3 regions of the Bradyrhizobium sp. STM 3557 genome follow, and region 3 is predicted to be linked to each of the others. Evidence: predicted binding sites of a transcription regulator. Region 3 holds the regulator's gene; each other region holds the start of a gene.
The links. Region 3 encodes LexA, which represses DNA repair genes until DNA is damaged. Its sites were predicted from a motif close to TGTTCNNNNTGTGTTCNG; they were not measured.
Positions count from the first base shown of each region.

Region 1: P6U24_RS08005 (DUF3072 domain-containing protein) is a predicted target of LexA. The motif match lies at 2,629-2,646, and genes of this name have one in related genera.
Region 2: dinB (DNA polymerase IV) is a predicted target of LexA. The motif match lies at 1,527-1,544, and genes of this name have one in related genera.

Region 1 covers NZ_CP120697.1:1,765,170-1,769,483, reverse strand. The annotation lists gene P6U24_RS08020 (Nramp family divalent metal transporter) at 1-864, opposite strand, end outside; gene P6U24_RS08015 (LLM class flavin-dependent oxidoreductase) at 1,169-2,191, shown strand; gene P6U24_RS08010 (hypothetical protein) at 2,352-2,546, opposite strand; gene P6U24_RS08005 (DUF3072 domain-containing protein) at 2,682-2,867, shown strand; gene P6U24_RS08000 (alpha-ketoglutarate-dependent dioxygenase AlkB) at 2,961-3,566, shown strand; gene P6U24_RS07995 (FGGY-family carbohydrate kinase) at 3,628-4,314, opposite strand, start outside.
Region 2 covers NZ_CP120697.1:2,792,893-2,797,206, reverse strand. The annotation lists gene dinB (DNA polymerase IV) at 240-1,484, opposite strand; tRNA gene P6U24_RS12670 (tRNA-Arg) at 1,798-1,874, shown strand; gene P6U24_RS12665 (multiprotein-bridging factor 1 family protein) at 2,066-2,302, opposite strand; gene P6U24_RS12660 (hypothetical protein) at 2,739-2,972, shown strand; gene P6U24_RS12655 (hypothetical protein) at 3,030-3,209, shown strand; gene P6U24_RS12650 (NAD-glutamate dehydrogenase) at 4,018-4,314, shown strand, end outside.
Region 3 covers NZ_CP120697.1:3,702,153-3,706,466, forward strand. The annotation lists gene P6U24_RS16770 (glutathione S-transferase family protein) at 1-157, shown strand, start outside; gene P6U24_RS16775 (hypothetical protein) at 232-414, opposite strand; gene P6U24_RS16780 (hypothetical protein) at 648-1,097, opposite strand; gene lexA (transcriptional repressor LexA) at 1,518-2,216, opposite strand; gene dinB (DNA polymerase IV) at 2,500-3,603, opposite strand; gene P6U24_RS16795 (dihydrolipoamide acetyltransferase family protein) at 3,710-4,314, opposite strand, start outside.

The DNA.
Region 1 (4,314 bases), 1.9 Mb from region 3:
GGGGACTGCCAGAAAACCCACGCCGATGATGCCGATGGCGAAGAGCGCTTCTGCAGCCGGCCCGAGCAGCGGCCGCAACGCCTGTGCCGCCTGCGCTGCACTCTCGATGTCGTGATTGCCTGCCTTGAACAGCGTGGCCCCGGTCGCAAGGATGATCGTGTACATGATGAAATTCGAGAACGCCATTCCGATGACGATGTCGCGGCTCGACTGCTGCAGCTCCGACGAACTGGCTCCCTGCCGCTGCTCGATCCGCGTCTTGCCCTGCGCGATCTTTTCCTCCACCTCGATGTTCGACTGCCACGTGTAGAGGTAAGCGGAAAGCGTGGTGCCGATGATGGCGACGAGGATCGAGAGCGCCTCCTTGGACAGCTCGATATGCGGAATGAATGTTCCTCGCAGCACCTCGTTCAAATCGGGCCTGGCAAGAACCGCCGCTCCTGCATACGCGAACAGCGCCAGCGCCAGCCAGCGAAAGACATTCCGGATCAGCGTATAGGAGCCGAAGGTCTGGAGCAGAAAGATGAGGATCGCAACGCCGACAACGGTCAGGAAGGGCGAGACAGGCAGGAAGATGTTCACCGCCGCAGCCATGCCGGCGAGGTCTGCGCCCGCCTCGATCGTGTTTCCGATCAGCACGCCAACCAGGGCGGGCCATAGCACCCAGCGAGGATAGTGATCCTTGACCAGTTGAAAGAGCCCCTTGCCCGCAACCTGTCCAAGTTTCGAGGACAGATAAACGATCGCAAACATCATCGGAAACGTGACGGGCGCAGTCCAAAGCAGGGTCAGGCCGAACTTTGCGCCCGCGCTGGCATATGTTCCGATTGCCGAGCAATCGTCGTCCGCTGCACCGGTGACCATGCCGAGCCCAATGGCTCGAGACCATCCCTTATTCTGTCGAGGCGACGACGTCATCGACTTCCGCTTCGCAACTGGCAACACGTCCACGCCGCTTCTGTCGAAGGCGCGGGACCTCAATCGATCTGGAGAACGACGACATCGAGCCGGTACCCGCATCTGTCACGTGCAGAGCCGATATCGACGCAGGGCGCTATGCTTTGTTCCAAATCGAGCGCCAGGGCTGACGGAGCCGAAAGCGAGTTGGTCCGCCTTTTGTGAGGTGGCTGAGCTGCAAACCCTGCGGAAACTCTGCTAGACCGGCATCATGAAGAAGATCGGGTTTCTCTCCTTTGGGCATTGGACGCCCTCGCCGCAAGTGCAGACACGCTCGGCTGCCGATACGCTGCTGCAATCCATCGAGCTCGCGGTCGCGGCCGAGCAGCTCGGCGCGGACGGCGCTTATTTCCGCGTTCATCATTTCGCCCGCCAGCTCGCTTCGCCCTTTCCGCTGCTCGCCGCCATCGGCGCCAAGACCAGCCGCATCGAGATCGGCACCGCGGTCATCGACATGCGCTACGAGAACCCGTTGTATATGGCGGAGGACGCCGGCGCAGCCGATCTCATCGCCGGCGGCCGGCTGCAGCTCGGCATCAGCCGCGGCTCGCCCGAGCAGGTGATCGATGGCTGGCGCCATTTCGGTTATCAGCCTGCCGAGGGCGAGAGCGATGCCGATATGGGCCGTCGCCATGCAGAGCTCTTCCTCGACCTGTTGCGCGGTGAAGGTTTTGCGAGGCCCAATCCGCGGCCGATGTTTCCCAACCCGCCCGGTCTGCTTCGCCTCGAACCCTATTCGGAAGGCTTGCGCGAGCGCATCTGGTGGGGCGCCGGCTCCAACGCGACGGCGGTCTGGGCCGCCAAGCTCGGCATGAATCTCCAGAGCTCCACGCTCAAGAACGACGAGACCGGCGAGGCTTTTCACGTGCAGCAGGCGGCCCAGATCCGCGCCTATCGCGCGGCCTGGAAAGAGGCCGGCCATGCGCGCGAGCCGCGCGTGTCGGTCAGCCGCAGCATCTTCGCGCTGGTCGACGATCGCGATCGCGCCTATTTCGGCCGCGATCAGGAGAACGAAGATCAGATCGGCTTCATCGACCCCAACACGCGGGCGATCTTCGGTCGTAGCTATGCCGCCGAGCCCGATGTCCTGATCGAGCAGCTCAGGCAGGACAACGCGATCGCCGAGGCCGACACACTCTTGCTCACCGTGCCCAACCAGTTGGGGGTCGCCTACAATGCGCATGTGTTAGAGGCGATCCTGACGCATGTCGCGCCCGCGCTCGGCTGGCGCTGAGGTGACCTCGTCTCGCTGATTTGCGCCTGAGCTTTTCAGCGGGCCGGGTTTTCACCTGGCACGGCTCCGCGATCGCCAACCAACGTCAGGATGGTTGGCTTCATCGCTCTGCCGGCGCCCGACCCGGGTCGCATCTGTGCGATGGTCGAGCTGACGGCATTCAGATCGGGCATCGCCTTATCTGGTGAGGAGGCTGCGGGACATCGGCACTAATGGGCGTCAGATCGCCCAGCGCCTTTCGCTCTTTCACGAGCCTCGCCATGTCTTGTCGCTGGCGGATCAAGGTCTCTGCGGTGCGACTGCAATCGCGGTCATGGGCGATCTCCGCTTGCATGGCGCGCTCGGTCTCCAGCATCAGCCCTCTTAAGCCACTGATTTTTCGCCGTATTTCGCTTACTCTATTGTCCACGAGAGATCCTCTTGCATTTGCCTTGTTATAGAACAAATATAGAACAAATGGCAAGACATCAATTCCGGCCGGAGGCCTCACATGAGCTATACCCAGTATCCTGATCGCCTGACCAAACCGATGACGCCCGGACAAGCCGATCTGCTTCGGGCCCTTTCAATCGAGGCCTACCAACCCAAACAATTCGCGGACGATCTGACCGCGGACGAGGCCGCCATGCGCATCGAGGCGCTGCGGCGGGAGATCGCGCTGGCGGACTCGTATTGACGGCTATCCAGACGCGGACAGACGAACGGGCGTTCTTTCACCTCGCCGGCGGCTCGCCTACATCGCTGGCAGGATTATCGGTGGATCGCTGACATGCCCCAGCAATTGTCGATGTTCGCGGTTCGCGTCTCGGCGCCGGAGGGACTGCAATACGTTCCCGACTTCATCTCGCCGGAGGTGGAGCAAGACCTCATCGCGGCAATCCGGACGCTTCCGCTGCAGCCGTTCCAGTTCGGCCATTTCGAAGGGAAGCGACGCGTCGCATCGTTCGGCTACCGGTACGACTATTCACTGCGACGGTTGGAGCTGGCCGACCCCATTCCCTCCTGGCTTGCAGGCGTCATCGCCGAGATCGAATCCTTTGGCGGGCCCACCACCGAGATCGGGCAAGTTCTCTGCACCGAATACGACGTCGGCGTCGGCATCGGCTGGCATCGCGACAAGCCGCATTTCGACAGGGTATTCGGCCTGTCTCTGGGATCCTCGTGCAAGTTCCGCTTTCGCAAGTCCAACGGCCCCTCGTGGGAACGTTTTACGCTCGATGCGGAACCGCGGTCGCTCTACATGATGTCCGGCGCCTCGCGGCGGATCTGGGAGCACAGCATTCCCGCGGTCGAAGCGACGCGCTATTCGATCACGTTCCGCACGATGCTCGATGCAGGGGCCGGTGTGAGCAGGCCACGATCGGCCCGATCATAGCGCTCGTCGGCTCGGTGTCTGCACCGGACACCACGTCACGAAGTGACAAGGTCTCATTTGCTTATCGCGCGAGCACGGCCCGCGTCCATGCGTCTCGATAAGCATGCAAGCCTTCGACCGTGCGCGATTGGACAGCGACCAAGGACGGTTGAAAGTTCGGCGCAGGCCATTTCGCGAGCAGGGCGGCGCCGCGCGCGGTCCCGGCCGCGTCGGAGCTCGCGAACACCGGCTGCGATGGGCGCAGCGCGGCCAGCACCGCCGCATAGCAGGGGTTGGCAGCAAAACTGCCTTCGACGATGAGATCGCCGCGGTCCGCACCCAGGCGCGTCAGCATCACATCGCTCATCAGCGCGACATAGAGCGTCGCCAGCGTCGGCCGGTCGGCGGGGGCAATCTCCCCGCGAATTTCGCTCCGTTGCGAGGCGAACGGCCCGCCCCCCCCCTGCCCGGCAAAGCTCGGCAGCGCCATCGCGCCCGATGCGATCACCCGCTCCAATGAAGCCGGATCCGGGCTGCCGTGCGCGCCCGCGATCGCGGCATATTCGCGCCCACCCATGAAACGACCGGTGGCGACGGGACGTCCCTCGACATCGACATTGGCCAGGGTGTCGTCGGCTGGATCGAGGCCATCGAGGCTCAAGCCGGGCGCCATCAGGATGACCCAGGTGCCGGTCGACAGCAGCGTGAACGGCTGCCGGCGCGAGGCGAGATGCGGCAGCAGCGAGGCGTTGGAATCATGGACCCCGCA
Region 2 (4,314 bases), 910 kb from region 3:
TGCCTGTGGTATGGGTATCTTTCTGTCACTCAGAATTTGAAGCGTTCGACCGAAAGGCCTGGGACCGCAATGAGCATCTTCTAAGTTGTTGATCTTTTTTTGTGTGGGGACCATTACCATCGCGTTTAGTTCACGCTCGTTTCACCCAATTCATTGCGATTTCGTTGCGGCGTTCTCGGGAAAAACTGCGGGCGCTATTCCCAACTTTGGACCACGGGATGAAGTTCGGATGGTGACGGTCACAGCTCCTTTTCGGCGAGCTCGCGAAACTCGTCAGGAACGGAACGCGAGACCAGCGCCACCGAACCGTATCCAATTGCGTCCCATCCAAAACGATCGCGGATCTTGTCGACGGCACGGTCGGCCGCCCATCGCGCCAGGCCTATCCTGCTGCCGGGGCGGTGGCGCTCATCTTCAAGCCCAAGCGGAAGTTCGAGTTCGAGATCCCAATGCTCTTCGAGATGCGACACGGAGATCGCCAGGAGCGAGATTGTCTTCTCGTCGGGGTGTTCCGCGAGCACGGCGCGCACGAGATCCCCAGCAATCTCGGCAAGGATCACGGTCGCGGAGATTGGGGCATCGAGTGTCACCGACCTGGTGGCCGAATTCAGATCTGCGAAGCGAACGCGGACCGTCACGGTTCGACCAGGCCTGGATTTGGCGCGGAGCCGAGTCCCGATCCGGTCAGCAAGGTGAAGCAGGGTTGGTCGAAAAGCTTGCTCCACGGCTGGTTTCTTTCCAATTGCCGATTGCGCGCCTGCCGATCGGGCCCGTCGGCGTGTCTTGATTTCCCGCGGATCGCTATTCCACGCGAGCGCCGCAAGTTTCTCGCCCGCCGCGGGGCCAAGCAAGCGATCAAGCGACCATTCTGGTGTCTTTGCCAGCTGCCCGATCGTCAGCACACCGATCTCGGCGAGCCGCGCCTTTGTAACCGGCCCTACGCCCCACATCAGCTCGACGGGTAGACGGTGAAGGAAGTCCAGCTCGGTGTCGGGATCGACCACCATCAGCCCGTCCGGCTTGGCCACTTGCGAGGCGATTTTTGCCAGATGCTTGGTGCGCGCCACACCGACCGAGATCGGAATTCCAAGCTCGGCCCGCACACGCCGGCGGATTGCAACGGCAATCTCGGCAGGGGAGCCGAACAGATTGGTGCAGCCCGCAACGTCGGCAAAAGCCTCGTCAATCGAGATCCGCTCCACTAGCGGCGTGAAGTCGCCGACCACCTTGATAGCGGCGTCGCCCAGCCGTTGGTATTCCCTGAAATGCCCACTGACAAAGATGATTTGCGGACAGAGCTCGCGCGCCTGCCGTCCCGGCATGCCGCCGCGCACTCCAAAGGCCCTTGCTTCGTAAGACGCGGCAAGCACAACCCCACCGCCGACTGCGATTGGTTTGCCGCGCAACCCAGGGTCAAGCAGTTGCTCTACTGAGGCGTAGAAGGCATCCAGGTCCGCATGCAGGATGGTGGCTGTCGTTGCCATCCCGATCGTTCGCCCGTGGTGTTTCGGAGAAAATTGCGAATATAGAACATAATGAGAACACCCGCGGCGAGTGTCAAGTCGAAAGAAAGAGCCTTTGCGTATTCAGCTCCGCGACCAGCGCGCCAACGACGCGTTGGGGCACAAGTCACTGGTCCGCAACATCGTTTGAGCATTGCCCTCCGAAGGCAGATGTCAAGCTGATTCCTACGAGAGCGAAGCAAAAAAGAGACTGCAGTTTCAGAGACTTAGTAAACCCGCGCGGATCGCTTCACAGCCACGAAGTTTCCGCGTAAGCACCGCGTAAGCAGCGCAGGCACCCGTAGCTCAGCTGGATAGAGCGTCGCCCTCCGAAGGCGAAGGCCACACGTTCGAATCGTGTCGGGTGGGCCAGCAGTTTCATTCAGGTCGTGCATAGGGAAGCGCGCGTGAAAAACGCACCACAACCCATCGGACGGATCAGCCTGCAACACGGCCTCGGCGGTCGTCCGGCTTCGCCCTCGCAGGGCTCGCATCTCGCGAACTTAGATTATTGATCTGCCGCTCGTAAACAAACGGACTATTGGAGGAGTGGTTCGGGCTGGCTACGACTTCGGGCTCTTGAGCCTCACCCCTTCCCCTTTTTGGTCCGCATCGAGAAATTCTATCCCGGCTTTAACCAACGCTCTTTGGACGGCCTGCACCGTACTGATCCGCGAATCTACGATGCCACCCTCAAGCCTTGCGACGGCGTTTAGGGACACAATTGCCTTGTCCGCGAGTTGCTGTTGGGACCAGCCCAGCAAGGCTCTGGCGGCGCGGATCTGTCGAGCGGTGACCATGCGATCACCATCGACACCTCTAGCAAAAGCGCCACTATGAGGTTATAAATACACCTCTTACGGGTATTATATACCCGTAAGAGAATGAGACTTTATGTGGACAACCCTTGAAAGTTTCCAAGCCGAGCCCTTCCAAGCGATCTTTCGGCGCGCGATGCCGTTTGAGAGGATGCGTCAGCAATGAACACCTCCTCATTCCCGCCGTTTAACGAGGCTCAGACCAGCCTCTCTTCTTCCCCTGACCTCCAGGACGGTAACTGTGCCGGCAAAGCTTACCGGCCACGGCCCGCAGAGCGCGTCGATTTGCGGACGGAGGCAACGGACGGCGATTCGAATCTGATCGCATTAGGCAAACAGCCTCGAAGAGGCCGTAACAAAAATCCGAAGATTGTACGATTCGGCGTCCCCAGAGAGCCATCTCGAGCTAATTGAATCCATGCTAGTGAGCCTTGAACCTATCGAACAGGCCATCATGGCGATACCGGCACGGACTATTGCCGGTCTGGGCGTAAAAGCTCGCCATGCAGCCTACGTCATTTCCGAACATTGGGATGCGCCGATTGGTCAGATCGACTGGGACGCTCGAGCCGTTCGTTCCTTGATTGAAGCAGTCTGCGACATGGCCTGCATACCACTTTCGTTAGAGTCGAACTTAGATGAAGACGAATAGTCGCGTCGTACAAATCACGCTGCTGTTCAAGCTTTGCCGATGGAAGGAGTGGAGCGAATGGGCGTTGTGTCGATCATGGCCGCGATCCTCGAAGAGGAGTTGCGAGACCGTGGCATCCGCGGGCTAACCCAACTCGATCGTGAAATGATTGTCCACAGCATGATTGAACGCACGGCCGAACTCGAAACAGACATCAAACAGCCCCATTCAGGATCTCGCCTCGATGATCAGAGCTGAGAGATTGTTGGTGTGTTTCGGTTGCTTTTCGACGTTGCGGGGAGAGAGTGTCAGTCAAGCCCCATCGAGAAACAATAGCATTTTCCAACTGGACGTTGATAGCCACGGTCTAATCCACGGACAAACTGAGGGACCGCACCTCACATCGTCGTGGGTATTGGTTGCGCGGACCTGCAACCATCTCAAATTGCTGTTTCAAGCGGTAGCCTGACTTAGCGATGCTTGACTGCGTCTCGCACGCGATGTGCATCTTCTAAGATACTGATTTTTCTGGTTCGACCACCACATTCCTTCCGCTTTGTTCACGGTCGTTTAGTTATTGTGATTTCGTCTGGACTTCCCAACGAGAACGGTTCGCTTTTGACACGAGAGTGATCTTGCAGTGAGGTCGAAGACGCGAGCGCGCTACTTTGAAAGGGAGTATTTTTGGAGCAGGAATTCAGCGGACATTAAGACGAAGTGGTCACGACCGGAGCAACCTATCAGCGCGCCAATCGGACTCCGGGCTGGTCGCCGTCGATGAATTGAACGCCCGCAGCCTCCAGGGCGCGTCTGACTGTCGCCAAATTGTTGATTGACGGGATCCAGCGGCCTTTTCCGAAGTCGCGATAGTACTCTCGCTCAAATTGGACCGAGCAGCCAATTCAGCGGGCCATGGCACAAACGAGTGGCTTTATCGGCGCCGGCTTTGAGAAGCTTTGCGGACGCCGTGAATTGCGGTTAAGCTAAGGATACTCCTACAGTTGCACTGCAATACGCGGCAGAGACCAATCTCTGCGGTCAGACGGCGCGGCAAACGGAGGACGTTATGGCGTGGCGCGACGACAAGGCCCGGGCCAGCCTGGTCCGGGAGGCAGCGGCAAGCGTCCAGCCGGGCAAAACGCCCCGGGCCTTTGCCGAACTTCTGTTCGGCCATACCAATCTGGAGGACCTCGCCAACTACGATAGTGCCTCCCTGGCCTTCCTCGCCGGACAGGCCTGGGAGCACGTGCAGCAACGCACGACCGGCAGGGCCGATATCCGCGTCACCAATCCGATCATGCCGGACGGGCGCGAGATTTCCGTGCTCGAGGTTCTTAACGACAATATGCCGTTCCTGATCGAT
Region 3 (4,314 bases):
GGTCGATCCCTATTTGCTGGTGTTCTATGGATGGGGCGCACGCGTCGGTCTCGATATGTCGGCGAGCTATCCGGCATGGCACCGTCTGGCCCAACGGGTATTGCAGCGGCCAGCCGTGCAGCGCGTGCTGGCCAAGGAGAATATCTCGATTGCTTGATTACGTCGCCGCATGCGCCATGACCGGCCTGCCGCCTGAAACACAGCGCGGCCGATTGGCATCAAGACGAGCTATCAGCCAGTACGTGGCAGCTCGAAGGTGCCCAGATGATACTCGTCGAGGTCCGACAGGGCGTCCTCCGCCGGAGCATCTTGGTGCGACTTCGGAAGCTGCAGCATCGTGAACTCGGCCTGAGGATATTGGCGCCAGATCGCGAGATCCTCGGCGGTCACCGTGAGCCAGCCGAACCGATGCATGTAGCGGCCGGGCTCGACCACGCGCCCGGCCTTCTGCCAAGTGATCTTTCCAACGATCTTGGGCCCTGCAGGCTGTTGCGAACCAAGCTTGGGACCTAGCCCCCGCGGAGCAGTGATCTGCGAAATGCTTTTCGGAGCAATCTCATCGGCCACAACACGCTCTCCCCCTCGGCGACCTCATCATTTCCGCCGAGGGCTGAACGTGGGCCCATCAAGCGTGGGCGCCTCTATGTTTAAGTTATCGATATCGGCCTTATTGGTGTCGTCGTCGTTTGGGTCGCGGCGGCGGTCGCAGCCGGGACGTCGGACTTGCGGTCGGCGGGCTTTCCCGTCACCGGGAGCTGCAGCACTGTGACGCGCTGGCCTTCGCGGAGTTGCGTCACCAGCACGCGGGTGCCGTCGGCGAATTCGATCGCGTCGTGATGACGATCCGGGACATGGCGCTCGAGCGTGTTGAACTTGGCGACGCGCGAACGGACCGTCTTGGTCCAGAACCAACGGCTGTCATATTTGACGTCGTCCTCGAATGCCAATTCCGTTCCGGGAAGCATGCAAACCGCGACACCGGGCTCGCTCTCGGACGCGAAGCCACGGGTCGACGTGCCGCGGAACGTCGTCGACATCAGCGTTTCACCCACCTTCGCCGGGCGGGACGCAACAGCATGCAGGCTATAGTCACACATCGGATCGCTCCTCGTTCGAGATAGCCGACCCGCGCTCCCCCCGGAAAGGCGCAGGCCTCTATCAGAGTGGACATCGATCGTAATCCTAGCGCGTCGTTCACGGCAATTCTGCGCTGACCATAGGCTAGCTCGATCACAAGCGTTTGAGCTTTAACCTACGGCAAAGCGAGCGCACAAAATCACTCTGCCGCCAAATACCTTCGGCACGCAGCATCAGTCCGACACGGCCGCCTGTTCGCGGGCCGGCGTAACGAGGCCCCCGTTTCAGCAAGTTCGCATCAGCCCCGCGAGAGACCAACTCCGGCGAACTTCGGCAACGCAGCAGCACTCGTCAGTCTATCGTACCCGTCCGGCTTTGGATCTGACGTTTGCACCGGGGCGCGCTGCGCCTGCACGCAAACGGCAAGTCCGCCGCAGGGATTAGTACTTGCGATACAGCCCGACCAGCTTGCCCTGGATCTTAACCCGGTTGGGCGGCAGGATACGGACTTCATAAGCGGTGTTGGCCGGCTCGAGCGCGATCGACGCGCCGCGGCGGCGGAAGCGCTTCAAGGTGGCCTCCTCGTCGTCGATCAGCGCGACCACGATGTCGCCGGTATCGGCGCTCTCGTTGCGCTGGATCAAGGCCATGTCGCCGTCGAGGATGCCGGCATCGACCATCGAATCGCCGCGCACCTCGAGTGCATAGTGCTCGCCATTGCCGAGCATGTCGGCCGGCACGCTGATCGTGTGGCTGCGCGTCTGCAGCGCCTCGATCGGCGTACCGGCGGCGATCCGGCCCATCACCGGAACGGCGACCGGCCGCTCGCCGTCATCCAGCGCGGGCGTGGAGGTGCGCACCTTGCCGAGATTGCCTTCGATCACCGAGGGCGTGAAGCCGCGCCGGTTGCCTGCGGCCTGCGACAGCTCGGGCAGCTTGATCACCTCGATCGCGCGGGCGCGATTGGGCAGGCGGCGAATGAAGCCGCGCTCCTCGAGTGCGGTGATGAGGCGATGGATGCCGGACTTCGAGCGCAGGTCGAGCGCATCCTTCATCTCGTCGAATGACGGCGGCACGCCGGCTTCCTTGAGCCGCTCGTTGATGAACCGCAGGAGTTCGTACTGTTTGCGCGTCAGCATCTCGATGAAGTCCCCAGGTTGATGTCGTCCGAGCTCCGCGACTGGTCGCTTGCGAAGGTCCGGAATTGCGTTACCGCAAGATACTCGAAACAAATCATGAACGGACACTATATGTTCGATATGTGTTCCGCAATCATTAATTTGGGGTGAATCCGCCCGGTTTTGACGATATCGAGCGCAGGAAAACCGGGTCTATCTGGCCCGGCAAAAATCGACGACGGTTCGGCGGCCAGCACAAGGCTTCCGTGTTCCCCCTTCTTGTGAAACCAAGAGCGGCTTTCCGTCAAATACTGAAATCCAGTTGCGGGTCCGTGTCGTTCTCGCCCAGCAGGGAAGACAAAGATACTCCCAGCAGGCGCACCGCCTTCGGAAGGGGCATGGCATTCTCCAGCAGACCGATTGCCAGGCGTGCGAGATCGTCACGGTCCGCGACAGCCGTAGAAACGGATCGGCTGCGCGTGATGATCTCGAAGTCCGCGAACTTGATCTTCAGCGTCACGGTTCGCCCCCGACTGCCGACTGACTCGCAGTGGCGCCACACCTTGTCGATCAGCGGCTCGAGCTCTGCGATCATGGCGTCGAGTTCGGCAAGATCGGTCCGGAATGTGTTTTCCGCACCGACCGATTTCCGGATTCGGTTGGCGCGGACTGGCCGTTCGTCGACGGCGCGCGAGATCCAATAGTAGTAGGCTCCGGCCTTGCCAAAGTTGGCGCACATGAACTCCAGCGCCTGTTTGCGCATGTCCAGGCCCGTGAAGATACCAAGCTGGTTCATCTTCGCGCTCGTCGCCGGGCCGATGCCGTGGAATTTGCCGACAGGTAGCGATTCGACGAAGGCCGGACCCATTTCGGGAGAGATGACGAACTGTCCGTTTGGCTTTCGGTGATCGGAGGCAAGCTTCGCCAGAAACTTGTTGTAGGAAATGCCGGCCGAGGCATTGAGGCCGGTCTCGGCCTTGATCTTCTCGCGGATCCGCAGCGCGATGTCCCTGGCCAGCGGGATGCCTTGTAGGTTCTCCGTGACATCGAGATAGGCCTCGTCGAGCGACAACGGCTCGATAATTGCCGTATGCTCGGCAAAGATGTGGCGGATCTGCCGGCTGATCTCCTTGTAGACCTCGAAGCGCGGCTTCACGAATATCAGGTCCGGACACTGTCGCTTCGCGGTGACCGACGGCATCGCCGAACGCACGCCGAACCTCCGGGCTTCGTAGCTCGCAGCGGCCACAGCGCCTCGTTCCGCCGAGCCGCCCACCGCGACCGGCTTTCCTCGAAGCTCCGGGTTGTCTCGCTGTTCCACCGACGCGTAGAACGCATCCATGTCGATATGGATGATCTTGCGATGAGGCGCCGCCGAGGCACCTCGCTCTGGATCGGGTTCGGCCATGCGCGGACTATACAAGAGTCCGTAACGCAAGTCGCCGCCATGCCTGCACCTCGTCGGTCTTGCCGCGTCTCTTCGAGTTCTCTTCAGGACATGGCAGGCAGGTGGTTCAAGACATCAGCTCGAGATCCGATTTGAGCGCGACCAGGAAGCGAGCAGCTTCGCCACCGGTCACGATGCGATGGTCAAAGGTGAGCGACAAGGGCAGCATGCGCCTCACCGCAGGCTGGCCCCGATACGCGACTGCCCGCTGTGAGATCCGACCCGCTCCGATGATTGCCGCTTGCGGCGGCACGATGATCAGATTGGCAAACCGGCCGCCGATCATCCCGAAATTCGACAGCGTAATGGTCGCACCACGTAGCTCTTCCGGGGGTATCGAGCGCGCGATTGCGTCAGCGCGCAGGCGGTCGAGGCCAGCCCGCAGGTCCGATACGCTCCGCTCTGCGACATTACGCAAGACAGGAACGATCAGGCCGCCCTCGGTATCGACGGCGATGCCGAGATCGATTCGGGCGATCAGGCGGCGTTCTCCTGTGCGGGAATCATACCAGGCATTGAGCGTGGGTTGTGCCTTGCAGGCGGCCGCGATGGCCCGTACCAGGCGGATTGTCACGTCCTCGCCCGTCGGCCAATCGTCGATGTCGGCTTCATCGGTTACGGTGGCGGGGACGATTTGCGCATGGGCTGCCGTCATACGCTGGGCCATCGTGC